One region of the Mesorhizobium sp. CNPSo 4688 genome, then DNA from elsewhere that is predicted to be linked to it. Evidence: predicted binding sites of a transcription regulator. Region 1 holds the regulator's gene; each other region holds the start of a gene.
What was found. Region 1 encodes LexA, which represses DNA repair genes until DNA is damaged. Its sites were predicted from a motif close to TGTTCNNNNTGTGTTCNG; they were not measured.
Positions count from the first base shown of each region.

Region 2: the regulator LexA is predicted to act here: its motif matches at 2,210-2,227, upstream of AC04SH_RS03150 (helicase-related protein).
Region 3: the regulator LexA is predicted to act here: its motif matches at 6,479-6,496, upstream of AC04SH_RS07410 (DNA recombination protein RmuC).

Region 1 is NZ_JBWLUY010000001.1:187,847-198,389, reverse strand. Features, by position in the region: gene AC04SH_RS01070 (ComEC/Rec2 family competence protein) at 1-1,337, shown strand, start outside; gene lexA (transcriptional repressor LexA) at 1,331-2,083, opposite strand; gene AC04SH_RS01060 (molybdopterin molybdotransferase MoeA) at 2,201-3,406, opposite strand; gene moaC (cyclic pyranopterin monophosphate synthase MoaC) at 3,406-3,888, opposite strand; gene trpC (indole-3-glycerol phosphate synthase TrpC) at 3,891-4,703, opposite strand; gene trpD (anthranilate phosphoribosyltransferase) at 4,708-5,718, opposite strand; gene AC04SH_RS01040 (peptidyl-prolyl cis-trans isomerase) at 5,732-7,627, opposite strand; gene tpiA (triose-phosphate isomerase) at 7,774-8,544, shown strand; gene secG (preprotein translocase subunit SecG) at 8,742-9,245, shown strand; gene AC04SH_RS01025 (L,D-transpeptidase) at 9,447-10,543, shown strand, end outside.
Region 2 is NZ_JBWLUY010000002.1:16,244-26,786, reverse strand. Features, by position in the region: gene AC04SH_RS03150 (helicase-related protein) at 1-2,044, opposite strand, end outside; gene phbB (acetoacetyl-CoA reductase) at 2,752-3,477, opposite strand; gene AC04SH_RS03140 (acetyl-CoA C-acetyltransferase) at 3,567-4,751, opposite strand; gene phaR (polyhydroxyalkanoate synthesis repressor PhaR) at 5,052-5,666, shown strand; gene AC04SH_RS03130 (GNAT family N-acetyltransferase) at 5,716-6,165, opposite strand; gene AC04SH_RS03125 (rhodanese-like domain-containing protein) at 6,356-6,775, opposite strand; gene ftrA (transcriptional regulator FtrA) at 6,863-7,855, shown strand; gene AC04SH_RS03115 (citrate/2-methylcitrate synthase) at 7,868-9,007, opposite strand; gene AC04SH_RS03110 (citrate synthase/methylcitrate synthase) at 9,100-10,188, shown strand; gene AC04SH_RS03105 (patatin-like phospholipase family protein) at 10,406-10,543, shown strand, end outside.
Region 3 is NZ_JBWLUY010000003.1:352,571-363,113, reverse strand. Features, by position in the region: gene AC04SH_RS07450 (LLM class flavin-dependent oxidoreductase) at 1-266, opposite strand, end outside; gene AC04SH_RS07445 (DUF6481 family protein) at 589-1,017, shown strand; gene sugE (quaternary ammonium compound efflux SMR transporter SugE) at 1,095-1,409, opposite strand; gene AC04SH_RS07435 (hypothetical protein) at 1,603-1,728, opposite strand; gene AC04SH_RS07430 (transglutaminase-like domain-containing protein) at 1,944-2,753, shown strand; gene AC04SH_RS07425 (cation diffusion facilitator family transporter) at 2,872-3,837, shown strand; gene AC04SH_RS07420 (GFA family protein) at 3,900-4,304, shown strand; gene AC04SH_RS07415 (class I SAM-dependent methyltransferase) at 4,384-5,196, shown strand; gene AC04SH_RS07410 (DNA recombination protein RmuC) at 5,193-6,446, opposite strand; gene def (peptide deformylase) at 6,549-7,079, shown strand; gene fmt (methionyl-tRNA formyltransferase) at 7,084-8,034, shown strand; gene AC04SH_RS07395 (GNAT family N-acetyltransferase) at 8,031-8,537, shown strand; gene truA (tRNA pseudouridine(38-40) synthase TruA) at 8,668-9,423, shown strand; gene AC04SH_RS07385 (transporter) at 9,420-10,025, opposite strand; gene dapE (succinyl-diaminopimelate desuccinylase) at 10,028-10,543, opposite strand, start outside.

The DNA.
Region 1 (10,543 bases):
CGGTCAAGAAATATGCCGCCGCCGCGGCGCTTGTTTCCATCGCCGCCTATCTCGTCATTTCAGGCATCGTGGTTGCCGCCGAGCGCAGCTTCATCATGCTGGCGGTCATGCTTGTCGCGGTGCTGTTTGATCGCGCAGCGCTGACCATGCGCAATCTGGCGATCTCGGCCATCGCCGTCATCCTGATGTCGCCGCACGAGGTCGTCGGCCCGAGCTTCCAGATGTCGTTTGCGGCTACTGCCGCCCTTGTCGGCGCCTATGCCGGCTGGGCTGACTACCGCGCCGACAAGGTGAGAACGCCGCCCGCAAGGCGCTCGTTCGTCGGCTTCCTGTCGCGAAAATTCGTGCTGGCCATGGGCGGTCTCGCCATGACATCGATCATCGCAGGCAGCGCCACTTTGCTGTTTGCCATCTGGCATTTTCAGCGCGTGTCGCCACTCAGCCTGCTCGCCAATCTGGCGGTGATGCCGATCGTCTCGCTGGTCGTCATGCCGTTTGCGGTGCTCAGCGCGCTGGCCATGCCGTTCGGCGCCGATGGGCCGTTCCTCTATGTCATGGGCAAGGGGCTGACGGCGATGATCGCCATCTCCGCCTGGATTTCTCAGCGTTCGCCGGTCGATGCCGTCGGGCTGATCTCAATCCGCTCGGTGCTGCTGGTAGCGGTCGCCCTCGTCATCGCCACCATGGCCACCACCTGGCTGAGGCTGGCGGCCGTGCCTTTCGCGCTGGCCGGCCTGTTGACTGTGCCGCAGGTGCGCACGCCCGATGTGCTTATCTCGGAGGATGCGCATCTGGTGGCATTGCCAATCGGCGGCGGCGAACTCGCGCTCAACCGGGAACGCTCGAACGAATTCACCACCGATAATTGGAAACGGGCATTGAGAGCCGAAACCATTATCCCGCCTGAGATTTTCGAGGCAACGGACACGCGGTTCGATCTAGAGCCACTCGACTTGCCGCCAGGCTCGCCCTTCTATTGCACAGGCAATCTCTGCATTGCCCGGCACCCCGCCGGAGCCATCATCGCGCTGGCAAAAGACCGCAACACAGCGCGGCCAGCCTGCGCTTTCGCGAGCCTGATCGTCATCGACGACGCCACCGCCTACAATCCGTGCCGCGACCCGCTGGTGCTGGTCGTGACCAAGAAGCAACTTGCCCGCGATGGTAGTGCCGCCGTCTTCTTCGACCCACAATCGGCCGCGACAGCGCCAACCATCCGCTTCGCCGTCGACAAGCCCTATCGTCCCTGGCACGAGCAACGCCGCTTCTCACGCGAAGCGCGTGGAATGCCGCCTTATAAGCAGCCCGAGAAGTACAAACCTAAACCGGCTCAGTAGCGCCTGATCAGCCCAACCAGCTTGCCCTGCACCTTGACCCTGTCCGGCCCGAAGATGCGGGTTTCGTAGGCCGGGTTGGCGGCTTCCAGCGCGATCGAGGCGCCCTTGCGGCGGAAGCGCTTCAGCGTCGCTTCCTCTTCATCGACCAGCGCCACCACGATCTCGCCGGGGCTCGCCGTATCGGCATTGCGGATGATCACCGTGTCGCCGTCGAAAATGCCGGCCTCGATCATCGAGTCACCCTTGACCTCGAGCGCGTAGTGTTCGCCGCCCATAATCATGTCCGGCGGCACCGAGATCGAATGGGTCTGGTGCTGGATGGCGTCGATCGGCACACCGGCGGCGATGCGGCCCATCACCGGGATCGACACCGCGGAAACCGCGTCGTCATTGCCGGCCGACATCGAACGAGAAGAGGAGGCCGGCTTGATCTGGCGGCCGAGACCGCCTTGCCCCTGACCGCCTTGACCGAGACTGCCCTGGATGACGCTCGGCGAAAACTTCTTCGCCGCGTTGAGGCCGGGCGCGATCGAGTCGGGCAGCCGCAGCACTTCCAGTGCTCGAGCCCGGTTCGGCAGCCGGCGAATGAAGCCGCGCTCCTCCAGCGCCGTGATCAGGCGATGGATACCGGACTTCGAGGCAAGGTCGAGCGCCTCCTTCATCTCGTCGAAAGACGGCGGGATTCCGCTCTCCTTCAGGCGTTCATGGATGAACATCAGGAGTTCATGTTGTTTGCGCGTCAGCATCGCGGCCCCCACGGGTTCTGAAACCAGAATCGGAAAAAACAAACCCAGAACAAACACTATCTGTTCCAGTTGTGTTCCGCAACCTTTTAAAGTTTAATGAATGTGTTGACGTTTTGTTCAGCGTAACATCAGCACGCTGCAGGCCGCACCCGCGGCTGAGGCCGGAGCGAAGGGCTCGCGCACGATCAAGCCGTTGGCGTCGGCCAGCATTCTCAGCATCGAGGAATCCTGGATGCCGAATGGCGTTGCCACCAGTGCGCCGGCTTCATCCCGGACCACGGCGCGCACATAGTCTTGCCTGAGATCGTTGGCCGGCATCGCGGCGCCAAGTTGCGCCGGGCGAATGTCCTGCCGATGGACGCGGCCGCCGAGCTGCGCCAACAGCGGCTTCAGGAACAGCTGCGAACAGACCAGGCTCGCCACCGGATTGCCGGGCAGGCCGATGCACCTGATATCGCCGAGACGCCCGAACATCAGCGGCTTGCCCGGGCGCATGGCGAGCTTCCAGAAATCGAGCTTCATGCCTTCGCCGGTCAACACGTCGTGCACGAGGTCGTGGTCGCCGACCGAGGCGCCGCCGAGCGTCACGATAACGTCGGCCTTTGCCGCGACAGCCTTGCGCACCAGCGCCGCTATGTCGGCCTTGCGATCTGCCGCGATGCCGAGATCAAGCGCTTTGGCGCCGACAGACTGCGCGGCGGCCACAACACCGTAAGCGTTGGAGGAGATAATCTGATCCGGACCGGGGTCACGCCCCGGCGGCAGCAATTCGTCGCCGGTGGCGATGATCGCGACCAGAGGCCGGCGCACGACGTTGAGCCTCGGATGATTGGCCGACGCCGCAAGCGACAATGCGGCCGGATCGAGCACGCGACCTTTTTGCAGGAGCAGGTCGCCTTGCGAGAAATCCAGTCCACGGCGGCGGATGTTACGGTCTTTCGCGGTCGGCTCGGTGACCTCGATATGGCCATTGCCAAGGTCGCGGACATTCTCCTGGATGACGATCGTGTCGGCACCTTCGGGCACCGGCGCGCCGGTGAAAATGCGGACAGCCTCCGCCCTGCCGACAGAGCCGTCAAAGCCGCGTCCGGCCGGGGCCATGCCGATCACCGAAAGCCGCGCCGGGGCGGATGCCACATCCTGCGCCCGCGCGGCATAGCCGTCCATGGCGGACGCGTTGAAAGGCGGCTGGGTGCGTAGCGCCACGACAGGCTCCGCCAGCACCCGGTCGGCCGCATCCGCCAGCGCGACGCTCTCGGCCGGCAGCGCCGCAGCGCCGTCCAGCAGGCGCTCCAGCGCCTCGGCGACCGGGACAAGCGCCATCAGGCGCCCGCCTTGTAGTCGCCGGACTTACCGCCGGTCTTTTCCACAAGCCTTATGCCGGAAATCACCATGGCGCGATCGGCCGCCTTAGCCATGTCGTAAATAGTCAGGCATGCCACCGAGGCTGCGGTCAGCGCTTCCATTTCGACCCCGGTCTTGCCGGTGACGCGGGCGAGCGCGGTGACCCTGAGGCCGGGCAGCGCCGCGTCCGGCTCGATGTCGACCGACACCTTGGTCAACAGCAGCGGATGGCAGAGCGGGATCAGCTCATGCGTCTTCTTGGCTGCCATGATGCCGGCGATGCGCGCTGTGCCCAGCACATCGCCCTTCTTGGCGTCGCCGTCGAGGATCATTTTCAGGGTTTCCGGCTGCATCGAGACAAAACCCTCGGCAATCGCCGTGCGCGTCGTCTCCGCCTTGTCGCCGACATCGACCATGTTGGCCTCGCCCTTGGCGCCGAGATGGGTGAGGGCGGCTGGCATCCTCAGACGGCCTCTGCCGGCGTCTTGCCCGTCAGAAGCAGGCGCGTTGCCGCCGCCACATCCTCTTGCCGCATCAGGCTTTCGCCGACAAGGAAGGTTTCGATGCCGGCCTTTTGCATCCTGAGGCAGTCGTCATGGGTGAAAATACCGCTCTCGCTGACCAGCAAGCGGTCGCCCGGCACCATCGACGCCAGCCGCTCGGAGGTTTCCAGGCTGGTTTCGAACGTTCTAAGATTGCGGTTATTGATGCCGATCAGCCGCGACGAGAGTTTTACCGCGCGCTCGGTCTCGGCTTCGTCATGCACCTCGATCAGCGCATCCATGCCGAGTTCGAATGCGGTCGCTTCCAATTCGCTCGCCAAGGCATCGTCGACGCTGGCTATGATGATCAGGATGGCGTCGGCGCCCCAGGCGCGGGCCTCGTAGACCTGGTAGGGGTCAAACAGGAAATCCTTGCGCAGCGCGGGCAGCGACACCGCCTTGCGGGCGTTGGTTAGAAATTCCGGCGCGCCCTGGAAAGACGGCGCATCGGTCAGCACCGAAAGACAGGCAGCGCCGCCTTTCTCATAGGCCTGCGCCAGCGCTGGCGGGTCGAAATCGGCACGGATCAACCCTTTGGAAGGGCTCGCCTTCTTGATTTCGGCGATCAGGGCAAAGTTGCCGGATCGGCGCTTCGCCTCGAGCGCCGCGAGAAAGCCGCGCGGCGCGTCGGCGTCCTTGGCCCGTGCCTTGATCTCGGCCAGCGGTATCAGCGCCTTTGCCGCCGCGATCTCGTCGCGCTTGTAGGCCTCGATCTTGCGCAGAATGTCAGCCACGGGCCTATCCGTTCGAAATCTCGACCAGCCTGTCGAGCACGCCTAGCGCCCGGCCGCTGTCGATGGCTTGTGCCGCCGCCGCCATGCCGTCGGCAAGCGTTGTTGCCTTGCCCGCCACCACCATGCCGGCGCCGGCATTCATCAGCACCGTGTCGCGATAGGCGCCGGCAGCGCCGCCCAGCATGTCGCGCAATGCCTGGGCGTTGTAGGCGGCGTCTCCGCCGCGCAACTCGTCCTTGGTGTGGCGCTGCAAGCCGACTGCTTCCGGGGTGAGCGTAAAGTGGCGGATCTCGCCGCCGGCCAGTTCGGCAACCTGCGTTTCGCCGGTGGTGGTGATCTCGTCATAGCCGTCGCCGTGGACGACCCAGGCATGCTCTGTACCCAGCGCCTTCAATGTCTCGGCCACCGGCACGATCCATTCCGGCAGGAACACGCCGACCATCTGGCGGCTTACGCCGGCCGGATTGGACAGCGGTCCGAGCAGGTTGAAGATTGTGCGGGTGCCGAGCTCGACGCGCGTCGGGCCGACATGCTTCATTGCCGGATGATGCGCTGGCGCGAACATGAAGCCGACGCCCGCCTCATGGATGCAGCGGCCGATCGTCTCCGGCGGGATATCGATCTTGACGCCGAGGGCGACCAGCACGTCGGCGGCGCCCGTCAGCGACGACAGGCCGCGATTGCCATGCTTGGCCACCGGCACGCCGCAACCGGCGACGACGAAGGCCGAAGCCGTCGAGATGTTGACCGAATGGGAGTTGTCGCCGCCGGTACCGACGATGTCGATGGCGCCTTCAGGCGCTTCGACGCGCAGCATCTTGGCGCGCATGGTGGCAACGGCGCCGGAGATCTCGCTCACCGTCTCGCCACGCACGCGCAGCGCCATCAGGAAGCCGCCGATCTGGCCCGGCGTCGCGTCGCCCGACATGATGATGTCGAAGGCTTCGCGCGCTTCGTCGAAGGTAAGCGCGGTCCCGCTAGCGACCTTGGCGATATGGATCTTGAGGGCGCTCATCGGGCCAAAACGTTCATTGGGCTACGGCTTGGGCAACGGCGGCCTGGTCGATGCTGACGGCGTATTGCGTCTGCAATTGCGCCACCAACTGGTCGAGCAGATCGTCGGACATGCCTTGCGTGAAGGATTTCTGGGCGTCGTCGGGCACCGAACTGGCGTCGGCTCCGGCCGGCTCGAACACTTCGGCCACCTTGAACAGAATCTGGCCTTCGCCGGTGGGCGAGGGGATCAGCCCGGTGCCGCCTTCGCCGACGCCGAACATCGCTGCAGCGCCGTCCTTGCCGAAATCGACGTCGTCGGCCTCGCGCTTCACGCCGCGCTTGGTCTGCTTTTCGAGCTTCAGTTCGCCGGCGATGACGTCGAGCGTGGTGCCGGCCTTGAGGCGTTTGTCGAGTTCGTCTGCCTTCGCGGTCAGCCGCTTGGTCGTTTCCTCGGTCGTCCAGTCGGCCACCACCCTCTGGCGAACCTCGTCGAGCGTGCGGTCGCGAGCCGGCGTAATCGATGTCAGCTCGTAGAACACGAAGCCATTGTTGGTCGTGGTCAGGGCTTCATTCTCGGTGTTGGGCTCAGCCTCGAACACCGCCTTGATCAGGTCAGGCGATGCCGGCAGGTCCTTGATGATGGTCCCGTCCGGCTTGAGGCCGGTGCGGTCGATGGCCTCGACGGTGACGTCCTTGAGCTTCAGTTTGGCGGCGGCTTCGGCGAGCGTGCTGCCGGCGGCGCGGGTGTCTTCGTAATTGTCGTGCACGTCGAGCAGGATGCGGCTTGCTTCGCCCAGCGCCAGATCCTTGCGGATCTGGTCAGACACTTCGGCCAGCGGCTTCACCACTTCCGGCTTGATCTCGGTGACGCGCAAAAGCACCGGACCGAACGTGCCCTGGACGACCGGGCTGACTTCGTTGACGGCAAGCGCGAATGCGGCATCGGCGACCGCCTTGTCGCTGATCTTGTCCTTGGAGAGCGTGCCAAGCAGCGTATCGGCCTGGGTCTTTCCTTGCGCGGTGACGATCTTGTCGAAGGTGGCGCCCGTCTTCAGCGAATCGGACGCGGCCTTGGCGGCGTCCAGCGTCGGAAACACCAGCTGTTCGATGGTGCGCATTTCCGGCGTGGTGTAGCGCCCCTTGTTCTTGTTGTAGTCGTCGCTGACCTGCTGGTCGGTCACGGCGCTGATATCCATGATGTCTTCAGGCTCGAGCCGGACGTAGGAGAATTTGCGGTATTCCGGCGCCGCGTAGGTTTTCTTGTTGGTCTCGAAATAGGCCTGAAGCACGCTGTCGGATGGAGCCTGGATCGGCTCGACCAGCGCCTTCGGCAAGGTCAAATAGTCGATGGTGCGGTCTTCGCCGCGATAGAGCGCGACCGCCTTGAAGAAGGTGTCCGGCGCCTTGAGGCCGTCCGAAACCGCCTCGACGATCTGCTGGCGCACCGCCACCTGAGCCCGGTTCTTCAGATAGTCCTCCGGCCGCATGCCGAGTTCGCGCAGCCGGGATTCGAACAGCCGGCGGTCGAACTGGCCATTCGGGCCCTGGAAGGCAGGTTCCTGGCGCGTCAGTTCGGCCAGCCTGTCCTTGGAGAAGCCAAGTCCGAGCTTGCGCGCCTGTTCGTCGAGGACGGCGCCCGACACCAGCTGCGCCAGCACCTGGTTGTCGATGCCATAGGCCCTGGCCTGCTCGCGGCTGATGCGCTGGCCGATCTGCTGTTGCAGCATGTTGATCTGGCGATCGTAGGCGAGGCGGTATTCGGTGATCGACACGGTGGTGCTGCCGGCGGTAATGACAGCGTGATGTCCGGCCAGGAAGCCGCCCGCCATGCGGGTGGTGACACCCCAGGCAAGGAAACTCAGCACCAGCAGTGACAGCAGCGCTTTCGCGACCCAGGTCCCTGCCGCGCTTCTCAATATACCAAGCATTGTTACTTCCGATTTTTGCGCAGTTTTGCGTGCGCCCGAGTCTGAAACAAGCGCAATAGCGCCCTTCCGGCTCACTGTCGATTGCTTTGTGGCCTGATTTTGGTAGGGAGGGCGAGACCCCAATGTCGCCCGGAGAACCAGATCCCATGACGCCAGGAATTCGACCGCTTGTTGCCGGCAACTGGAAAATGAACGGCACCAGCGCCTCGCTGAACGAGCTCAGGATGATCGGCAACGGCTTCATGAGCGGGCTCGATGCCGAGACCGAAGCATTGGTCTGCGTGCCGGCGACCTTGCTGTCGCGCGCGGCCGAAATCCTGTCGCGCACGCCGATGCGGGCCGGAGGCGAGGATTGCCACATCAAGGAGAGCGGCGCTTTCACCGGCTGTGTCTCGGCCGAGATGCTGAAGGATGCCGGCGCCAGCCACGTCATTGTCGGCCATTCCGAATGCCGCCAACAGCGCGGCGAGGACGATGCGACTGTGCAGGCGAAGGCGTCTGCCGCATGGCGCGCCGGGCTTGTGGCCATCATCTGCATCGGCGAGACCAAGGCCGAGCGCGAAGCGGGGGCCGCGCTCGACGTCTTGTCGCGCCAGGTCGCCGGCTCGGTGCCGCCTAGCGCAACGCCGGCCAACACCGTCATCGCCTACGAACCGGTATGGGCGATCGGCACCGGCCTGACGCCGACCGCCGACGACGTGGCCGAGGCGCATGCGCATATCCGCGAAAAACTGTCGGAGGGACTCGGCGCCTCAGCGGCCGGCAAGATCCGCATCCTCTATGGCGGCTCGGTCAAGCCGTCCAATGCGGTCGAGCTGCTCGGCGTCAAAAACGTCGACGGCGCGCTCGTCGGCGGCGCAAGCCTGAAGGCGGCGGATTTTCTCGCCATCGCCGAAGCCTACCAGAATATCGCGTAGGCCCCGAAATTTCGTTGCAGACCAGTTCCGTCGCCGACTTATGAAACGCCGCGCCGCGGCCGAAATCGTTGCAAAGGGCGCATTGCTTCCCATATTCCGGCCACGGGCTTGGAAATGCCGTTAAAGCATTGTATGGAGCCGCCTCCAAATCACCGGCCCTGATCGCCAGGGAGCGGCAGGGCTTGCCAGGATAAAATATGGAAACCGTACTGATCGTCATCCACCTCATGGTCGTGCTCGCCCTTGTCGGCGTGGTGCTGCTGCAGCGCTCCGAAGGCGGTGGTCTCGGCATTGGCGGCGGTTCCGGTTTCATGACCGCGCGCGGTGCGGCCAATGCACTGACGCGGGCGACGGCGATCCTGGCCGCGGCTTTCTTCGTGACGTCGCTGACACTCTCGATCGTTGCCCGCTACGGCGAAAAGCCGATCGACATTCTCGACCGCGTGCCGGCCGACAGCGGCAACGGCGTGCTCAACCAGTTGCCCGGCACGACGGCGCCGACGCCACCTGCCGGGACCACCGCACCGGCTGCGCCTTCGGGCAATGGCGCCGCCACGACGCCTCCGGCGACGGCTCCTGGCACAGCCCCGGCGACGGCTCCGGCCCCAGCTCCGGCGACATCGCCTGTGACCGATTCGGCCACGCCGCCGGCTGCCAACGGCGTCACCTTGCCGGTCACGCCGCAGGTTCCAAACCAGTAGTTGGATGGGGTCAAGTGCCGCGATCTGTTGTTGTTTCAACACAGTCGCGGCAAATGCACTTGATCACGAAGATTCGACCATGCGTTCCGCTTGAGGCCGCTCCGGCACTTCGATTATAGATTGCGCGCGGCACTTTCTGCGCCCTTGGGGGGCGCCGGGCGACGCCGTGGGCAACAAGCACTGAACGATCGGATCTTCGCTATGCAGCTTCGCAGCTTCATTTTCATGGGGTTTTGTGCCGTATTCGGCATGAGCTCCGCGGCCTTCGCCGGCACTCCGGCAATGACCTCACCGCAGGCGGTTGGCAACACCGCTGTCATCAACGTCGCCGCCAAAAGCGATGCGGCGCAGCTGAAGCTTCTCAAGAAGAAGAAAAACCCGAGCTCGGATGATCTGGCTCAGATCAGCAAGCTCGAAGACAAGATCGCGGCCGACAAGGCGGCAGCCGGAGCCAAGGCGCTCGAGGCCCGCAAGCTGGCCATGCGCGAGGCGGCGAAAGCCAAGGCCGACGCCCAGCGCCAGGCCTTCCTGGCCAGCAAGGGCAAGCCGGTCGTGGTCGCCGACGCCAAGCCGGGCAAGAAGATCACCAAGATCATTACGCCAGTTGACCCGATTGCGCCGATCGAGCCAATCCAGTCGGCCGAGCCGCTTCCGGCCGAGGCGATGAACGTCGCGCTGACCGGCAACAATGGCGAATTGCGTAGCGAGGCCCCGGGCCAGAAGCCGAGGAGCGGTGGGCTCTTCGCCGGCCTGTTCGGCGGCACATCGTCTGCCTCCTCGATTGCCTATCTTCCCGAGACGCGCGCTCTCGACCAGGCTCTCGCCAAGCGCGAGGCCAAGAAGCAGTTCAAGGTGAAGCCGGAATTCGTGCCGCAGGACGTCGAATTCGCCGGTTATGAGCCGGGCACCATCGTCATCGATACCAGCGCCCGCCGCCTCTACCTCGTCGAATCGGCTTTCACCGCCCGCCGCTATGCCATTGCGGTCGGCCGCGAGGGCCTGCAGTTCAAGGGTACGGTTGCGGTTGGCGACAAGCAGGAATGGCCGCGCTGGATCCCGACACTGGACATGCAGAAGCGCGAGCCCAAGCACTATGGCCAGTACAAGGACGGCATGCCCGGCGGCGGTCAGAACCCGCTCGGCGCCCGCGCCATCTATCTCTATGACGGCAAGAAGGACACGCATCTGCGCATCCACGGCACCATCGCGCCGCAGTCGATCGGAACCAGCGCCTCCAATGGCTGCTTCCGCATGATCAACGAGCACGTCATGGACCTCTACAGCCGCGTCCGGGTCGG
Region 2 (10,543 bases), on a different contig from region 1:
AGGCGCCAAAACGCACACCGAGCCGGCGCAGGGCGGCGCGTCCTTCCTGGTCGAGCGACTTCATTTCTTCGGCGATGTCGCGGCGGTTGATCAGGCCGAAATGCTCGACGAGCTGAAAGGCGATGCCACGGCCGATGCCGGTGATCTGCTCGGCATTCTTGAGGTCGACCAGCGGCTTCAGCAGCGACTCGATCTGGAAATTGACGAAACGCTCGGCGCGCGCCGCGACCTTGTCGCGGGCGGGGCCGGTCAGCTGCTCGTCGGCCAGCAGCACCAGGCGCGGCTTCAGCGCGTCCTCGCCGGCAACCAGCGTGCCGATCGGTGCGCCGATCCAGCGCAGCGTGCCGTCGGAGCCGAGCGCCAGGTCGCCATTGGCGCAGGCGCCGAAGCGTTCTGCGCGCGCCTCGAACTCGGCGGCCAGCGCCTTTTGCGCTGCCGTGCGCACGGCCTTGGCGTCTTCGCCGCCGGCGCTCTGGTCGGCGGTGAAGCGGAACCCTTGCAACTCGCCGACATGATGGCCTTCGACAAGGACGGTTCCGGTAGGACTGATTTCGGCTTCAGGCATTGTATTTTCTCTAAGGCGCCGCATGAGGACGGAAGTCCTGCGGTCTACAAACCGTTTCGTCAACCGCTCATGCAGCGCATCCGACAATCTGTCTTCGATTTCGCGCGTCTTTTCCTGCCAGTGTGCCTGATCGGCCAGCCAGCCGGGTCTGTTGGACACGAATGTCCAGGTGCGGATCTGGGCGATCCGGTGCGACAGCGTGTCGATATCGCCCTCGGTCGTGTCGGCCCTGCGCACCTGCTCGGCCATGTAGTTCTCGTCGACATGGCCGTGTTTGGCGAGGTCCGTGTAGATCGAGGCGATGAGGTCGGAGTGCTGGGCCGGCGCGATCTTGCGGTAGTCGGGGAGCGCGCAAGCCTCCCACAACAGCGCCACGCGCTTGGCATTGGTGGCGAGCGCGCGGATGTCCTCGTCGCGGGAGAGGTGCTCGAGCGCCTGCGCATCGACCGCCGGCAGCGCCCGCGTCAGCCCTTCGACCGGGGCGTTGGCCTCGATCGAACGCTTCAGTGCGTCGAGGCTGGCGAAATCGAAATGCGCGGTGCGCCATTGCAGCACCTTCACCGGGTCGAACTCATGGCCCTCGATGCGCTTGACCAGCTCCTCGTCCAGCGGATCGACCTGACCGGTGACGCCGAAAGTGCCGTCGCGCAGATGGCGGCCGGCGCGGCCGGCGATCTGGCCGAGCTCGGCCGCTGTCAGATTGCGGTACTGGTAGCCATCGAATTTGCGGTTCTGGGCAAAGGCGACATGGTCGAGATCGAGGTTGAGACCCATGCCGATGGCGTCGGTGGCAACGAGATAATCGACGTCGCCCGCCTGGAACATTGCCACCTGGGCGTTGCGGGTGCGTGGGCTGAGCGCGCCGAGCACGACGGCGGCACCACCTTGCTGGCGGCGGATCAGCTCGCCGATGGCATAGACCTCGTCGGCGGAGAAGGCGACGATGGCGGTGCGACGCGGCAAACGGGTCAATTTCTTCGAGCCGGCATACGCGAGGTGCGACAGCCGCGGCCGCGTCACCACCGAAACGCCCTTCAACAGGCGCTGCAGGATGCCATGCATGGTGGCGGCACCGAGCAGCAGCGTTTCCTGGCGGCCGCGCAGATGCAGGATGCGATCGGTGAAGATGTGGCCGCGTTCGAGGTCGCCGGCAAGCTGCACCTCGTCGATGGCGACGAAGGCGGCGTCGGTCTCGCGCGGCATGGCCTCGACGGTACAGACCGAATATTTCGCACCGGGCGGCTGGATTTTTTCCTCGCCGGTGATCAGCGCCACCTTGTGGGCACCGACCTTTTCGCAGACGCGGGCGTAGACTTCTCGCGCCAGCAGCCGCAGCGGCAGGCCGATGATGCCACTCTCATGCGCGACCATGCGCTCGATGGCGAGATGGGTCTTGCCGGTGTTGGTTGGCCCCAGCACAGCAGTCACGTCGCGGCCCGACAGGATCAGCGGCTCGGTGTGTTTCGGCTGGATGTTCATCGGCCCTGAAATGAGGCTTTCTGCATCGTGTTGTCGGGAGCGCGCCTCGCATGGCGCGTATGACACGCGACACATAGGGATTTCGGGCGCGAAGCGAAAGCGGAATGTTCCGGCCGTCGGTTCGGGAGTCTCGTTCGAGGTCCGGATTCGATCCCGATTAACAGTTGGAACGAGTCTGGAACGAATCGGCGACGAATCAGTGACTCCAGCAGATTCAGCTTTTGTTCACGGCTACATATGGATTTTGCGACCGGGAGTCTCACCACATGCTGAATCGCTGAAACTGGCCCAATTCATGCAGGGCGAGCTTTGCCATTAACCTTTGCCGTTGAAACATGATCACCGTCCAACGGCCGTTGGCCAAGATTATGAAATTATTGATTTTTCTTAACCGGCCTTAACCATTTGGCAGAGCTTTTCGGTCTTCGCCATTAACGTTTCGGTCAAAGCCGGAACAAATCGGCGACGAATCAGCGATGAGCGGGTTTTCCCGATTTGTTCACCCCAATATGTGGTGTTATCCACAGCTTGCCCACCGAGAATTCACAGCTTGTGAAGCGGGTTTCGCACAGCCTGAGCCGGCGCCGTTAATCTTTGGGTGCCGGAACGGGGCAGCACCTCACACACTGGCTCTCCGAGCATGCCGGTCGGCGATGAAAAAAACGGGCTGTTCAACGGCCCGTTTTTCTCTCGCCGAAATATTGGTCTCAGGCGAAGTACTGACCGCCATTGGCGGTGATGGTCGAGCCGGTGATGAAGCCGGCATCCTCGGAGGCGAGGAAGACGACGCAGCGCGCGATCTCTTCCGGCTCGCCGAGGCGGCCGACCGGGATCTGCGGCAGGATGCGCTCGTTGAGCACCTTCTCGTCGATTGCCCTGACCATCTCGGTGGCGATGTAGCCGGGGCAGATGACGTTGACGGTGATGCCCGCGCGGGCCCCCTCCTGGGCAAGCGCCTTGGAGAAGCCGATGTCGCCGGCCTTGGCGGCGGAATAGTTGACCTGGCCGGCTTGGCCCTTCTGGCCGTTGATCGAGGAGATGGTGATGACGCGGCCGAACTTGCGGTCGCGCATGCCGCCCCACAGCGGATGCGTCATGTTGAAGACACCGGAGAGGTTGGTGTCGATGACTTCTTTCCACTGCTCGCGCGTCAGTTTGTGGAACATGGCGTCGCGGGTGATGCCGGCATTGTTGACCAGCACCGAGACCGGGCCGAGATCGGCCTCGACCTGTCTGATCCCGGCGGCGCAGGCATCGTAGTCGGCGACCGACCATTTGTAGGTCTTGATGCCGGTTTCCCCGCTGAACTTCCCCGCAGCCTCGTCATTGCCGGCATAGTTGGCGGCAACCGTGTAACCCGCATTCTTCAGGCCGATCGAAATGGCGGCGCCTATGCCGCGCGATCCGCCGGTGACGAGCGCTACTTTGGTCATGTGTCCTCCCAGGCATTAAAGTTGATCGCATGTTCGAGTGGGTATTCCTCTTTCCCCACTCTGTTGTCCGTCGATACCTTGTCTCGTTCTTACAGCGCTTCCACGCACAAGGCGACGCCCATGCCGCCGCCGATGCAGAGCGTGGCGAGGCCCTTCTTGGCGCCGCGGCGGCGCATCTCGAAAACCAGCGTGTTGAAGACGCGCGCGCCGGAGGCGCCGATCGGATGGCCGATGGCAATCGCCCCGCCATTGACGTTGACGATCGATGTATCCCAGCCCATGCCCTTGTTGACGGCGCAGGCCTGCGCGGCGAAGGCTTCATTGGCCTCGACGAGGTCGAGGTCCTTGACCGACCAGCCGGCCTTCTCCAGCGCCCGCTTCGAAGCGGGAATAGGTCCGGTGCCCATGATCGCCGGATCGACGCCGGCGGTCGCCCATGACGCGATGCGCACCAGCGGGGTGATGCCGCGCCTTGTGGCTTCGGCCTCGGTCATCAGCAGCGCGCCGGCAGCGCCGTCATTGATGCCGGAAGCGTTGGCAGCGGTCACCGTGCCGTCCTTGTCGAAGGCCGGCTTCAGCTTGGTCATGGCGTCGAGCGTGGCGCCGTGGCGGATGTACTCGTCCTGGTCGACAATGGTGTCGCCCTTCCTGCCCTTGATGGTGACGGCGATGATCTCGTCCTTGAACTTGCCGGCCTTCTGTGCCGCTTCAGCCTTGTTCTGCGACGCCAGCGCGAACTGATCCTGGTCGTCGCGGGTGATCTGGAACTGGCGGGCGACGTTCTCGGCGGTGTTGCCCATGTGATAGCCATTGAAAGCGTCCCACAGGCCGTCCTTGATCATGGTGTCGATCATCTTGTAGTCGCCCATCTTGACGCCGGCGCGCAGGTGCTCGGCGTGCGGCGACAGCGACATCGATTCCTGGCCGCCGGCAATGATCACCTTGGCGTCGCCGGTGGCGATCTGCTGCATGCCGAGCGCGATGGCGCGCAGACCCGAGCCGCAAACCTGGTTGAGGCCCCAGGCGGTGGTTTCCTTGGGCAGGCCGGCATTGATCGACGCCTGGCGGGCGGGGTTCTGGCCCTGGGCTGCCGTCAGCACCTGGCCGAGAATGACCTCGTCGACTTCGCCGGGCTCGACGCCGGCGCGCGACAAAAGCTCCTTGATGACGACGGCGCCAAGCTCATGCGCCGGGGTAGCGGCGAAGGCGCCGTTGAAGGAGCCGACAGCGGTGCGTGCCGCGCTGGCGACAACGATTGAATTGGCAGCGGACATTTTTCTCTCCAGACTTCGAGGTCGTATTCTCTAGTGTTGTTGGGACTTTTCTTGCCCGTTCCACACCCCAAGTCAAACCGGAAATGGGCATGCCGGCCATGCGCCGCAAGCAGGGCACGAGCGGCCGGCGCGGTCGCCGGGCCTTTGCTGCGCAGCATATTTAGCCTGCCATGCAGCATTAAATGATGCCGCACTGCACAAACCGCTTGGAATTATGGAGCTTTTGCGCATATCCTTAAAAATGGCGCAATCGTTACCGGTGGCTTACTCAGGCACGCCGGTGTCCCCGGGAGGATGCTGATGGCCGCGAAAGACGATCCAATCATTATCAAGAAATATGCCAATCGCCGTCTCTACAACACTGGCACCAGCACGTATGTGACGCTCGAGGATCTGGCCGAGATGGTCAAGAAGGGCGAGGAATTCACGGTCCAGGATGCCAAGACCGGCGACGACATCACTCATCCGGTGCTGACCCAGATCATCTTCGAGCTGGAGAACAAGGATGGGCAGAACATGCTGCCGATCCCGTTCCTGCGCCAGCTGATCGCCTTCTACGGCGACCAGATGCAGATGATCGTGCCGAGCTTCCTCGAACAGTCGATGATCGCCTTCTCCAAGGAGCAGGAGCGCTTCCGCGAGCAGATGAAGGGCGCGATCGGCAAGTCGCCGCTGGATGTGATGAAGATCGCCACGCCGATCAAGGCGCTGGAAGAGCAGACGCGGCGCAACATGGAAATGTTCCAGAACGCCATGCGCCTGTTCACGCCGTTCCCGCCAGCCGGCTCGAATGGCACTGCCGCGTCTGCGCCCGAGCCGGCCCGCAAGGAAGCGCCGGAAAAGAGCGGCGACGACCTTCAGGAGTTGAAGGAACAGATCGCCGCCATGCAGCGCAAGCTCGACACAATGTCGTAAGCGATCCCCGCAGGGTCGACCGCCTCGATTGGTTGAGGCGGTCTTGCCGTCACGGGTCGATTTTCAGCTGCCACGGTTCCCAGATCTCGTCGGGCTGCCCATCGAGTGAGTGGTAGAAGGCCTTCGCCGGCAGATTGGATTTCAGCACCGTCCATTTGATGGCGGTGGCGCCGATGCCGATGGCGTATTGGCGAAGCTGTTCAACAAGCGCATGGCCGACCGCCAAGCCGCGCGCTGCCTCGGCGACGTAGAGTTCCTTGAGCCAGACAATCGGCTTCAGGTCGTAGGTCCAGGGGATGATGTAGTGGACGGCGATGCCGACGATCACGTTCTCTCGCTCTGCCACGAGCACGCCGAACCGGGGCGATGGCCCCAGCCCGTGTTCGACAAGGTCCGCTTCGGTGAGGCGGAACTTGTCGTCATAGCCCTCGAAGATGGCCAGCGCCCGCATAAGCGCGAGCACCGCGCCAACATCCTGCCGTCCGAACGGACGGACCATAATTGCCGCCATCTGCATTCTTTCGCTTGTCTGCAAGGTCGACCATATCGCCTACGCGCTCCCGCGCTAGCCTAGAGCATGATCCCGAAAAGTGGAATCCGGTTTTCGGAAAAGATCATGCTCAAACAAAGAGATAGATTGGTTCGGCGTTTCCGTGAAACGATGAACCTCTCTAGTGCTGAACCAAGGCTCATGCGTGCAAGACGCCTGGCTCCTTGCCGGAAGTGAAGGGGAGTTCCTCGTCCTGCCAGCCGGTAATGCCGCCGATCATGATCTTCACGGGACGACCGAGGCCGGCCAGCTTGAAGGCGGCCCGATCCGCGCCATTGCAATGCGGTCCCGCGCAATAGACGACGAACAGCGTCTCTACCGGCCACTCTGCCATCCGTTCGGCCGATATTTCGCGGTGCGGCAGACGCAGCGCGCCCGGCACATGGCGGCGCTCATAGGCTTCCGGCGAACCGACCACATGCAGAAGGACAAAGTCCTGCTCTCCGGCGCGTAGCGCCGCGGCGACGTCGGAACAGTCGGTCTCGACGGAAAGCCGGCGCAGGAAATGGTCGAGGGCGATTTCCGGCGATGCCGCCGGAATGTCTGTTACGTAGCTCATTCGCGTATCTCCATTGCTGATGCGTTGGAGATAAAGCAGGAAGCAGAGCGATTGCAGCTGGCAGCTTTGCCATATATCGTCAAGATCATGCCAAATGCGCCTTCTGCCAACCCGCGCCCTGCCAACCCGCTCGTCGTTGCCGTTGCCTATGACGGACTTTGCACGTTCGAGTTTGGCGTGGCGGTTGAGATCTTCGCCTTGCCCAGGCCAGAAATGGGAACGGATTGGTACCGTTTTGCTGTTGCTGGGATCGATGCCGGTGAAATGCGCGCGCTGGGCGGCGTACGCATCGTTGCCGATGGCGGGGTCGATCTGATCGGCCAGGCCGGCACGGTGATCGTGCCTGGGTGGCGCGGATCGGAGGCGCCCGTGCCGCCGTCGCTGATCGAGGTGCTGCGCAAGGCGAACGAGCGCGGCGCTCGAATTCTGTCGATCTGTTCGGGCGTGTTCGTGCTTGCCGCCGCGGGCCTGCTTGCGGGCAAAAAGGCGACCACGCATTGGCGCTACAGCGAGAAGCTGACGGAGCTTTACCCCGACATCACCGTGGTTCCCGATGTCTTGTACATCGATGAGGGAAATGTCCTGACATCGGCAGGCAGTGCCGCGGGCATCGACCTTTGCCTGCATCTGGTGCGGCGCGACTTCGGTACCAAAGCGGCAAACATGGTGGCGCGTCGTCTGGTGGTGCCCCCGCACCGCGACGGCGGCCAGGCGCAATATGTCGAGAGTTCCGTTCCCGAGCCGCACGAGCGCAGCCGGCTCGGGCCTTTGATCGACAGAATGCGCGCCAATATTTCGGCCGACTATCCCGTCGCAGTCCTGGCCGAACTTGCCGGGATGAGCGAGCGTACATTTCTGCGCCGGTTCACCGCCGCAACCGGCGTCACACCCGCACGCTGGCTGCTCTCGGAACGGCTGTCGCGGGCGCGCACGCTGCTGGAAGACACCGCCATGCCGATCGAGTTGATTGCCGAGACTGCCGGCTTTGGCGCGGCAGGCACGCTGCGGCATCACTTCCGTCAGCAATTCGCCACGACGCCTGTCGCCTACCGTGCGCGGTTTGGGGCGAAGTCGGCCTGAGAGTTGGAACGATCAGGTCAACGACCCCTCATAGCGGCCACGCGGCCTGATGATGCTGCCGCTCGTCACCTGTTCAACCATATGCGCGGCCCAGCCGACGCTGCGCCCAAGCGCAAACAAATGAAATGGCGCATCGCGCGGCAGGCCGAAACTACGCGTCAGCGCGGCCAGGGCGAAATCGATGTTCGGGCGCGTGCTGGTCGCTGCGATAGCGGCCTTTTCCAACTGTTGCAGCGTCTCGTCGACAGGGACGACTGCCAAGAGTGCTGCAGCACGGGGATCGCCGTCGGGATAGAGCGGATGGCCGAATGCCGGCAAGGGCCGGTCATGGCCAAGCCAGCGCCGGATCGCTGCATCGGCGCCGTGCGCCGCTGCATCCTCGGCCAGTTGCATCACCGCTTCGCCGGCGCCGCCGTGGCGCGGGCCGGTTAGCGTCGCCAGGCCCGCCAGCAGGCATGCGGCTGGCGAAGCCCCGGTCGAGGCCGCGACGCGGGCAGTGAAGGTCGACGCGTTGAGTTCATGATCGGCAAGCAGGACAAGGGCGCAGCGGATCGCCTCCGCGCCGGTATCGTCCGCTGACCAGCCCCGCGCCAGACGTTGGTGAACAGGCGCCGTGCCGGCTATGGCTCCCAGCGACTGCGCCAGCGCTCCTATTGTGTGCGCAGCCTCGGTGCACAGCGAGGCGGCGCTGCGTCCAAGCGAAGGCCGCCCCTGACTGGCAAGCGTCGCAAGCTGCGCAAAAGCCGAAGCGCGACCGGCAGGATGAGGCGCCTCAGACGACGGTGTTTTGAAAGCCACCGGTTCGGGTAGGGCCCAGAGCAGAGCGGCGGTTTCCTCCAGCGTGGCCGATTTGGACAGCGCGACGGCATCCTGCCCCCGGTAGATGAGGCGACCGTGCACAACGGTCGAAATCGCCGTTGCGATCGACGGCTCGCCCCAGGCGATCGCGCTCTCGGCGATGGCCGAGGGACTGCGGCCGCGCGCCCGCCGGGTGGCAAGTGCGGCGATGTCGTCAAGGCGATACTGGCTGCGGCGCGGGTCGGTCTCATCCGGCCGCATGCCTATGCGGCCACGGCTGACATAGGCGTAGAGCGTCTGCGGCCGGACCTTGAGCCTTTCCAGCGCCTCTTCGCGCGACAGCCATTCGGGCATTTTGACCCCAGATATTGATTATATTGATCAAGATTGATGAATGTGTAGCCAACCCTTACCTTCTGTAGGGCAAAGCTGCAAGGAGATGAGACATGGCAAACGGGCTCGATGATGTGGTGGCGGCGGAGACGGTGCTCTCCGATGTCGATGGCCTCGGCGGCCATCTGACGATCCGCGGTCATTCGCTACCGGAACTCGCCGGCCGCTGGCGCTACGCGCAGGTGGTGCGCCTGCTGCTGGATGGCTTCTTCGACGATCTGCCCAGCGATGCGGAACTGGCGGCAAGACTGGGCGAAGCTCGCTTCGAGGTGTTCGAGCGGCTCAAGCCTTCGCTGCCGCTTCTGGCGCCGCTTGACGTCTACAGCGCCATGCGCGCCGGCATGGCGCAACTGCCGGACGGCGAGACGCTGGCGGACGCGTTGCGGCTGATCGCGGCGCCCGCGGTGCTGACGCCGGCCCTGCTGCGCTTCAAGCGCGGCGAGCAGCCGATCGCACCGGACGCCACGGTCGATCATGCTGCCGACATGTTGCGAATGCTCAAGGGAGCGGTCCCGTCGCCGGCTTTGGCAAAAGCGCTCGACACTTATCTGGTGACTGTCTGCGACCACGGCCTCAATGCCTCGACTTTTGCTACCCGCGTCGTCGCTTCGACGCAGGCCGGGCTGACATCTTCTGTTTTGGCCGGGCTAGGCGCGCTCAAAGGGCCGCTGCATGGCGGCGCGCCCGGCCCGGTGATCGAGATGCTCGATGCGATCCAGGCGCATGGCGATGCGGCCACCTGGCTGCGCGACGAAGTCCAGCATGGCGAGCGCATTATGGGCTTCGGCCATCGCATCTACCGCGTGCGCGATCCGCGCGCCGATGTGCTGAAAGCGGTGGTGCGGCAACTTGGCGGTGAAGGAGATACCGGCCGCCGGTTGGCCTTTGCCGAAAAGGTCGAGCAGACCGCGCTCGAGGTGCTTCGCATCGCCAAGCCGCAGCGCTCGCTGCAGACCAATGTCGAGTTCTACACCGCGCTGGTGCTGGAGGCGGCGGGCTTTCCGCCAGGGGCGTTCAGCAATGTCTTTGCCGCCGGGCGCGTCGCCGGCTGGATCGCGCATGCGCGCGAACAGCAGACCACGGGCCGGCTGATCCGGCCGCAATCGCGCTATGTCGGGCCAGTGCCGAAGCTTGTTGCCTGAGGCTCCAGGCCTATTTCGGAAGAGCATGGCCTCTCCGCCTCACGGCGGAGAGGCTTTTTCTTTATGACCAAAATTTCATGTGATCACGCGACCGTGTTCGTGTTCTTGCCTCGGTCATCCCTTATATGCTGCACTGCAACATAAGTCCGCTGCAGTCGAACCCGCCCGATTCCCGGGCGGGATAAGGCAGCAGCGACCAAACCGATACAGGAACGCCATGACGAAGAACGGCAAGGCGGAGGAAACCAAGAAGATCAACATCGCGCTGCAGGGCGGCGGCTCTCACGGGGCTTTCTCCTGGGGCGTGCTCGACCGGCTGCTGGAGGATGGCAGGCTCGACATTGCAGCGGTGTCC
Region 3 (10,543 bases), on a different contig from region 1:
CGCACCGGATCGTCGGAGGACAAAACAGTGACCGCGCTGGTCAGCTTGATACGCTTGGTACGTTCAGCGGCGGCGGCCAGCGCCACCACCGGTGCTGAAGCGGCATAGTCGGGGCGGTGATGTTCGCCGAGACCAAAGACATCGAGGCCGACCTGGTCGGCCAGCTCGATCTCTTCGATCAGGTTGCGCAGCCGCTCATGCGGGCCGATCGCGCCGGGGCCGGGCTCGGGACTGACGTCGGCAAAAGTGTAGAGACCGAGTTCCATGATCTGTCATCCAATGGTTGGGTTTTGCGGCTAGAGCATGTCGCTCAAAAGTGGTCCCGGTTTTGAGAGAACGACATGCACAGAAACAAAAGACCGAAAGCGCGACGCGCTTTAGGTAGCGACCGAGCCGCCTTGCCGCCAGAGGGGAGGATGATGAACAGTGCATGTCTGTTTCAGCCAGCTTCTGTCGGCTTTGGTCGGCAAAAGCGCGTCTCCTGGCTGCAACAGCGTAGAATTTCATGGCTGGCATTCCGTTTTGGCGCTTGAACTATCGGTTTTCGCGCGTATGTAAGCGTCGCGAATTGACTTCAGGGAAGTGGACTTGGCTATCTACAGGGAAAAAGACATTTTCGAGCGGCGCAATGCCGCGAACGAGGCAAAGAAGGCGCTTCTGGAGCGCTTCAAGTCAAAGCCGGCGGCAGATGATCCTGCAGTGCTGGCAAGACAGGCCGAACGCAAGGCGATCCTCGAGGCGCGTGAAAAGCGCGAGGCCGAAAAGGCCAGGCTGAAGCAGGAAAAGCTGGCACGCGAGGCGGTCGAGAAGGCCGAGCGCGAGGCAGCAGCCGAAGCGGCGCGTATTGCCGCCGAAGAGGCAGCGCAGGCTGAAGCGAAGATCAAGGAAGCCGAAGAAAACGAGCGCATCGCCCGTTTGCTGGCTGACGAAGCCGAACGCAAGGCCAAGCGCGACGCACGCTATGCGGCGCGCAAGCAGCGCACCGGCCGGACGCCTCCGGGCTTCTCCGCCCGCTAACGCTTCGATCGAAACGATCGGACATCAGGGTCGCCTTCCAGCGGCCCTGTACGTATTTGTGCGCCGATTTCCTCGGTCTAGGCGGCCAGCTTCAACCCCATGATGCCGCAGACGATGAGCGCAATGCAGCCGAGCCGGATCGCGGTTGCCGGCTCGCCCAGCAGCCAGATGCCGAGCAGCGCCGTGCCGACCGTGCCGATGCCGGTCCACACCGCATAGGCCGTACCGACAGGCAGCGTCTTCAGCGCCAGACCGAGCAGCCCCAGGCTGACGATCATCGACGCGACGGTGAGCACCGTCGGCAGCGGCTTCGAGAAGCCGTCGGTGTATTTGAGGCCGATTGCCCAGCCGATCTCGAACAGGCCGGCGAAAAACAGAAAAATCCACGACATCGGGATGCACTCCATTCCATGAGGATGGCGGGTCGTCCCGGCCGGTTTTTTCGGGGAAGGCGCGAGGTCGTCCTCGCGGCTTCGGTATAGGCGGCTTCGCCTGCCCGATCAACAAAACACCGGCGGCATTGCTCATGCCGCCGGTGTAAAAATCTGCGCCGAAACGGATTGCCCGGATTTCGGTCCGAGCGACTTACTTGTCCTTGAGCCTGATCGCCTTGACGGGAGGCGCCTTGAGCGCCGGAGCCGCGGCGGGCTTCTTGGCGTCCTTCTTCGGCTTGCGGGCTTCCTTGCCCGCCTTCATCGCACCTTTAGCCATGATTCGGTCCTCCAATTGCTGGGACGCCAAGTGAAACAAGAGAAACGCCGGACTGCAAGGGGGCTGGCGCCTGTCGCCGGCGCCAGCGGGCCGCTTTCAACCGCTTTCTAATTTGCTCGTAAACCATGCCGGTCCGTGCCATGGTTGTCTTCGCACTGCAGCATCAGGCCGCGCTTCCTGCCGGGCGATGATCAGGCAGGTCGGTCAGGACACAGATGCGAATTCACATCGGCTGCGAGATGAGCTTCGACTTTCCGCAGGAAACGCCGCTGATCGCGATGCTCAACGTCCATTACTCCCGCGCATCCGATCTCGAGCGTCCGGATTTCCTGACCTCCAATCCGGCCGTGCCGATTCAGAGCTACCGCGACAGTTTCGGCAATTGGTGCAACCGCTTCATCGCGCCACCCGGACGCTTCACCTTCGGCACCGATTCAGTCATTCGCGATCCCGGCACCTTCGAGATGGGCGACCTGATGGCCTGGCAGCACGAGGTGCGCGACTTGCCCTCGGACACACTGCTGTTCCTGTTGCCCAGCCGCTTCTGCGAAAGTGATCTTTTGGCCAATGACGCATGGCGGCTGTTCGGCAACACACCGCTCGGCGTCCCACGCGTCCAGGCGGTCTGCGACTTCGTCCACAACCACATCGTCTTCAGCTACGGCAATGCGCGGCCGACGCGCACCGCGGCCGAAGCCTATCGCGAGCAAAGCGGCGTCTGCCGCGACTTTGCCCATCTCGCCGTCGCCTTCTGCCGCGCGCTCAACATCCCGACCCGCTACTGCACCGGCTACATCAGCGACATCGGCATGCCGAAGCCTTGGGCGAGCATGGATTTCGCCGCCTGGATGGAGGTCTATCTCGGCGGCCGCTGGCATGTCTTCGATCCGCGCAACAATTCCCCGCGCATCGGCCGCATCCTGATTGCCTCCGGCCGCGACGCCGCCGACGTGCCGCTGACCCACATTTTCGGGCCGGGCACGCTGGCCAGCTTTAAGGTCTGGACGGACGAGATCATCGAATAGCGGCGTCTTTTTCTCCAGCCAGCCTTCAAGGGCCTGAACGACCGGGCGTCTGACGCGTTGTGATGCCCGTAGAGCTTCGGTCGCAGGGCCGTTACATTGGGTGCCTTGGAGGGACAGCATGGCAGCGCATGGCGGGTCGAAGACGGTCATCTACGCGGCGCTTGCCGGCAATCTCGCCATTGCGCTGACCAAATTCGTCGCCGCCTTCTTCACCGGCAGCTCGGCCATGCTGTCGGAAGGCGTGCACTCGCTGGTCGACACCGGCAATGGCGGCCTGCTGCTCTACGGCATGCACGGCGCTGCCCGGCCGCCGGACCGCACACATCCGCTGGGCCATGGCCGCGAGCTGTATTTCTGGAGCTTTATCGTCGCCCTGCTCGTCTTTGCGCTCGGCGCCGGGGTGTCGTTCTACGAGGGGGTCATCCACATCATGGCGCCCGAGCCGGTCGCCAATCCCAAAATCAACTACATCGTGCTTGGCCTCTCGATGCTGTTCGAGGGCAGCTCCTGGTATGTGGCGCTGAAGGAGTTCCGCCAGCAAAAGGGCAAGCAGGGCTGGCTGCAGGCCGTGCAATCGAGCAAGGATCCGAGTGTTTACACGATCCTGTTCGAGGACAGCGCCGCGCTCCTTGGCCTCGTCGTCGCCTTCGCCGGCATCCTGGCGGCGGAGGTCCTCGACATGCCCGAACTCGACGGCGCCGCCTCGATCGGCATCGCGGTGATCCTCGGTGCTACCGCCATCTTCCTGGCGCGGGAAAGCAAGGGCCTGCTCATCGGCGAGACGGCCTCGCCGGAAGTACAGGCCAAGGTGCTGGCGATCGCCCAGCAGGATCCGGCGGTGCAACGGGCCAACGGCGTTCTCACCGTCCACCTCGGGCCACAACAGATCGTCGCTGGCCTCAGCATCGAGTTCGAGGATCATCTGACGGCGCCCGAGATCGAAGCCTGCGTCGAGCGCCTGGAGGCGCTCTTGAAGAAAGAGATGCCGGAGATCACCAGGCTGTTCGTCAAGCCGCAGACGACGGGAACCTGGGAACGCCGGCGCAAGGTTATCGAGGCTGCGTCCGATCCGCCTCTGGCCTAGCGCGGCGCCGTTGCCTTCCCGCATCGCTCGGCTAAGATTGAGCGACTTTTGGAGGAGTGACGATGAAAATCGACGGTGGGTGCCATTGCGGCGCCATAACTTATGAAGCAGAGGTCGACCCGGAAAAGACCTCCATCTGTCATTGCACGGATTGCCAGCAACTGACCGGCACCGCCTTTCGTGTCACCGTTCCCGCACCTGAGGATCACTACAGGATCACCAAAGGCACGCCGAAGGTCTATATCAAGACAGGATCGAGCGGCGCCAAGCGCGCCCAAGCCTTTTGCGGCGACTGCGGCTCGCATCTTTACGCTACGTCGGTTGGCGACGGCCCGAAGGTCTATGGGATCAGGACCGGGACCGCGCGGCAACGCGAGGATCTGGTTCCGACCCAGCAGAAATGGCACCGATCGGCCCTGCACTGGCTTCCGGAATTCGAGGGCGTAAGCATCGTAGAGGCGCAGTAGCACCCTGCGTTCCGGTTAAACGCGGCCCAAACAGAATTATGTGCTAGGCTCGCCATCAAACAGAATGCGGGTGGTAGCGATGCTGGAAACAGACAAGATCTTTGCCGGCTCGATTCCAGAAAACTACGACCGCTACATGGTGCCGTTGATTTTCGAGCCGTTCGCCGCGGATATGGCACGACGGGCAGCGGCCTTGTCGCCCGGCGCTGTCCTGGAAGTCGCCGCAGGCACCGGGGTCGTCACCCGCGCATTGGCGCCAAAACTGTCTCCCGGCGCGAGCTATGTCGTGACCGATCTCAACCAGCCGATGCTCGACTTTGCGGCTTCGCGGCAAGCTCCCGACAGTCGCATCCAATGGCGTCAGGCGGATGCACTGGCGCTGCCGTTTGAAGATGCGGCCTTCGATCTCGTTTGCTGCCAGTTCGGCGCGATGTTCTTTCCCGACCGCACCGCCGGCTATCGCGAAGCAAAGCGGGTCCTGAAGCCCGGAGGCCATTTCCTGTTCAACGTGTGGGATCGCATCGAGGAGAATATGTTCGCCAATGATGTGACGAACGCTCTTGCGGAGATCTTTCCGGACGACCCGCCGCGCTTTCTCGCCCGTACGCCGCACGGCTACCATGACACGGCTCTGATCCGCAGCGAGGTGGAAGGCGCAGGTTTCTCCCGTGTGGCGATCGAGACGAGGGCCGAACAAAGCCGTGCATCCTCGCCGCGGCTTCCGGCGGTTGCCTATTGCCAGGGAACGCTTCTTCGCACCGAGATCGAGGCCAGGGATGCGGGAAAACTGGAAGCGGCAACCGATCATGTCGCTGCCGTGATTGCAGCCAGGCATGGCAACGGCGAGGTTGCGGCCAAAATCCAGGCACACGTAATCGTCGCTACGGTCTAATCGTCGCCTTCGACGACACGGAGCCTGAGCTGGCCCGTCTTGGAATCCGCCACCCGCACCCCGGGTTCGGCCTTGGCGGGTCCGCCGCCGCGCACTTCAGGTTCGCTTTCGCCGAACTCCAGCGCCTCGATCTTCTGGCCGCGCCTGGTCACCTTCGATGTCGACACCAGGATCTCGTCAATATCCTTGGCCGACTGGCCGAAGTGCGTCTGCAGCCGGCGCACGCGTTCGTCGACGCGCGCTACGTCTTCCATCAGCCGGATCACTTCGCCCTGGATCAGATGCGCCTGCTCGCGCATGCGGGCATCCTTGAGGATCGCCTGGATGACCTGGATCGACAGCATCAGCAGTGACGGCGAAACGATGATGACACGGGCGCGGTGCGCCTTCTGGATGACCGCGTCGAAATTCTCGTGGATTTCGGCGAACACCGATTCTGACGGCACGAACATGAAGGCGGTGTCCTGCGTCTCACCCTGGATCAAATATTTTTCCGAGATATCGCGGACATGGATCTCGATGTCGCGGCGGAAGGCCTGGGCCGCGACCTTCTGCAAGTCGGCGCCATCGGCGGCGCGAATGGCGTTCCAGGCTTCGAGCGGAAACTTGGCGTCGATGGCCAGCGACGGAGCGCCATTCGGCATCCTCACCAGGCAGTCGGGCCGGCTGCCGTTCGACAACGTCGCCTGGAATTCATAGGCGCCCATCGGCAGGCCGTCGGCGACGATCGCCTCCATGCGCGACTGGCCGAAGGCGCCGCGCGTCTGCTTGTTGGACAGGATCGCCTGCAACTGCACGACTTGGCCGGCAAGCGACTGGATGTTGCCTTGCGCGGTATCGATGACGGCCAGCCGCTCCTGCAATTTCGCCAGGCTTTCATGCGTCGATTTGGTCTGCTCGGTCATGGTCTGGCCGAGGCGGCCGGTCATGGCGTCGAGGCGCTGGCCGATCGACTGGTTGAGTTCGGCCTGCCTTGCGCCGAACACCTCGGCGATGGCGCCCATGCGGCCCTGCATCTCGGCTTGGCTTTGCAGAATGCCGGCCATCCGCGCCTCGGCGTCGCGGGCGTGGTCGGCGGCTTCCGCGGCGGCGATGGTGCGCGCCCTGGCCGACCGCCACAGGGCAACCACCAGCGCCAGGAACAGGCCGAGAAACACGATCGCGCCGAAGGCCAGCGCATGGCCGAGCGTGATCGTCGTGGCGCCAAGCTGGGCCACAGGTTCGGAAAGGATGGAGTTCAGGTCGTTCATGTCGCCAGCATAGCCGATTCGCCGGTCTGGCACAGATCAAAACGTGAACGGGCGCAAACCGCCCCGTTGACGCTTTTCGCATGGCGTCTTAGGTGAGACGCCATGTCGATCAAGCCGCTCATCATCCTTCCCGATCCCATCCTGCGCCAGGTTTCCAAACCGCTCGAACGCGTCGACGCGTCCGTGCGCAAACTGGCCGACGACATGCTGGAGACCATGTATGACGCTCCGGGCATCGGGCTCGCCGCAATCCAGATCGGCGAGCCGCTGCGCATGCTGGTCATCGACCTCGCCAAGGAAGACGAGACGCCGGCGCCGCATGTCTTCATCAATCCCGAAGTGCTCGAAAGCGCCGACGCGCGGTCGGTCTACGAGGAAGGCTGCCTGTCGATCCCGGACTATTATGCCGAGGTCGAACGGCCGGCTTCGGTGCGGGTGAAATATCTCGACCGCGACGGCAAACTGCAGGAGATCGAGGCCGAAGGCCTGATGGCGACCTGCCTGCAGCACGAGATCGACCACCTCAACGGCGTGCTGTTCATCGACCACATCTCGAAGCTTAAACGCGACATGGTGGTCAAGAAGTTCAAGAAGCTCGCCAAGGACAAGGCGCCGGGCAAGCTGGTGGGATAAGAAGATGTCGCTCCGCGTCATCTTCATGGGCACGCCGGAGTTTTCGGTGCCGGTGCTGCGCGCGATCGCCGAGGCGGGACACGAGATAGCAGCCGTTTACACCCAGCCGCCGCGCGCCGCAGGCCGCCGTGGGCTGGAACTGACGCCGTCGCCGGTGCAGCGCGAGGCCGAGCGGCTTGATGTCGCGGTACGCACACCGATTTCACTGAAGAGCGAGGGTGAGCAGGCCGCTTTCCGCGCCTTGCAGGCCGATGTCGCCGTCGTCGTCGCCTATGGCCTGTTGTTGCCGAAGGCTATTCTGGAGGCCCCGCGGCTCGGCTGTATCAACGGCCATGCCTCGCTTTTGCCGCGATGGCGTGGTGCTGCTCCCATCCAGCGTGCCATCATGGCCGGCGATACTGAGACCGGCATGATGGTGATGCATATGGAAGAGGGCCTGGACACCGGCCCGGTGGCACTGGTTGAAAAATGCGCCATCGGACCCGATATGACGGCCGGCGACCTGCATGATCGCTTGATGAACATTGGCGCCACCCTGATGGTGGAAGCGCTGTCCCGATTGGAGACAAATACGCTGGCATCCACCTTGCAGGCGACTGACGGGGTGACCTACGCCAGGAAAATCGACAAATCGGAGACGCGTGTTGACTGGACGCGGCCGGCTGGCGAGGTCCACAATCATATTCGCGGCCTGTCGCCATTCCCTGGCGCGTGGTGCGAGGCCGATATTGGTGGCCGCACAGAACGGCTGAAACTGCTTCGCTCGACGCTTTCGGAAGGCACGCTTTCTGAAGGCATGGGCGAGTCGGGAGGAATTCTCGATGACCGCCTGACGGTCGCCTGCGGAACAGGCGCAATCAGGCTGGTCGAAGTTCAACGGGCGGGCGGAAGGCCCGCTGCCGCGCAGGAGTTTCTGCGCGGGGCCAAGATCGAAAAAGGAATGAAATTCTCATGAGCATGATGTCGATACGCGCGGCAACGCCGCGGGATCGCGAGGCTATTCGCTTCGTCGAGGAACACGCATTCGGCCAGCAGGCGGAGGCCGGTCTGGTCGACGCGTTGGTCACCGGCGGCGACGCCGTTGTCGAGCTTGTGGCGGAAGAAGACGGCCAGGTGGTCGGCCACATCCTGTTCTCCAGGCTGTATGTGCAGAATGGCGGCAAGAGTTTCCCGGCGGTGGCGCTGGCGCCGTTGGCGGTGGAACCTTCGTTCCATGGTTCGGGCATTGGTGGTGCGCTGATCCGCGAGGCGCATATCCGCCTCAAGGACGCCGGCGAAGTGCTCGCCGTTGTCTTGGGCGATCCGGCCTATTACGGCCGCTTCGGCTACAACCATGCGCGCGCCGAAAAGTTCGAGAGCGAATACCAGGGTGAGGCGCTGCAGGCGCTGGCCTGGGGTGACTCACCCGAAAAAGGCAAACTGGTTTACGCCCAGGCCTTTACCGCACTCGCCGCCTGAGCATGATGCCGAAAAGTGTGAAGCGGTTTTCGGACGACATCATGCTCTATCTCTTTGATTTAGAGCCGGATTCAGATTTCAGGTCGATTCGACCTGAAATCTTCCGGCTCTAGGCGAGTGCAGATCGCCCATGCCGCGTTTTCGTCTCGATATCGAATATGACGGCAGCCTCTTCGCCGGCTGGCAACACCAGGCGGATCAGCCTTCGGTGCAGCAGGCGATAGAGCAGGCGATCGAGAAATTCAGCGGCGAGGCGGTGCGGTTGCGCGCGGCCGGCCGTACCGACGCCGGCGTGCATGCGACCGCCCAGGTGGCGCATGTCGACCTCGCCAAGGCGTGGCCCAACGATAAGGTGCGCGACGCCATCAACGCGCATCTGCAGGCGGCGGGTGCGCACGTCGCCATCCTGCAGGCGACGCTTGTCCCCGACGATTTCGATGCCCGTTTCTCGGCCACCGGGCGGCACTATCTCTACCGCATCCTCAACCGGCGCGCGCCGGCTGCGATGGAAAAGGGCAAGGTCTGGTGGGTGCCGAAGCGGCTCGACGCCGACGCCATGCACGAAGCGGCGAAAGTCCTGCTCGGCCGACATGACTTTACCACCTTCCGCTCGACGCAATGCCAGGCCAACAGTCCGGTGCGGACGCTGGAGCGGCTCGATGTGAGCCGCCAGGGTGACCTGATCGAGGTCAGGGCCTCGGCGCGCTCATTCCTGCACAACCAGGTGCGCTCCATGGTCGGGTCGCTGAAACGCGTCGGCGACGGCGGCTGGACGGCTGCCGACCTCAAGGCCGCGCTCGACGCGCAAGACCGCGCCGCCTGCGGCCAGGTGGCGCCGCCCGACGGGCTTTTTCTGGTCGGTGTCGATTACCCCGATGGGTCCTAGGCCGGGGCGGCCGTCGGTACGGTAATACCGAGCAGCGCCACAAGGCCGAACAAGACGGCCAGAGACACCACCAGCATGCCTGTGAAAACGGCGGTGCCGACAGCCGCGCCCTTGCCGATCGCGACGTTGGTCATCCGCCAGGTGAGGACCAGCGACAGCACCACCAGAACCAGCCACACCAACTCGGCGAATGGGTTGCCGGACGGCAGGAAGAGCCTGATCAACGCCGATGGCAGCAGCATCCAGGCGGTGATTGCCGACGCCCAGTTGCTGGCGACGACGTAGTGAACGAAGCGGTCGCCGATGCCGGCACGCGACGCGACCAAGGCAAGCGCGACCAGCGGCAGCAGCCACGAGCCGAGGTCGACGGTTGCCAGGCGGATCAACATGCCCAGCCGACCGGCGAACGCATTCGGGTCGCCGATCTCGTTGGCAGTGCCGACCCAGCCGACGATCATCGCCGGCGCGGCGACGACGATGGCAAAGAAGGAATTCCAGAAGCCGTCCGCCGACAGGTCGAGCAGCCGCAAGCCGTCGACCTTGCCGAGCATCAGCCGCCAGGCGCCGGTAAGCGATGAATAGGTCTCGTCAACCGAAAGCATGATCAGCCTTGCTCGAACCAGTCTTCTATGAAGCGCTGGTAGATCTGGGTCAGCGTTTCGAGGTCGGCCAATGCGACGCGTTCATCGACCATATGCATGGTCTTGCCGACCAGCCCAAACTCGACCACCGGGCAATAATCCTTGATGAAACGGGCGTCCGAAGTGCCGCCTGAGGTGGAGAGCGCCGGCTCCTTGCCGACCGCCGCCTTGATCGAGCCACGCAGCGTGTCGATGAGTTTGTCGTCGCGCGTCAGGAAAACGTGGCTCGGCCGGTCGCGCCAGACAAGCTCATAGTCGACGGGGGTCTTCTTGCCGGTCCGGTATTTCTTGCGCTTGGCCGCCTGGTCGAGGCGGTTGTGGATCTCTGCCTGTACCGTCTCGGCCGTCCAGCTGTCGTTAAAGCGGATGTTGAAGGTGGCGGTCGCCTTGGCCGGGATGACATTGGTCGCCGGATTGCCGACATCGATCGAGGTCACTTCCAGATTGGTCGGCTGGAAATCCTTCGTGCCCTTGTCGAA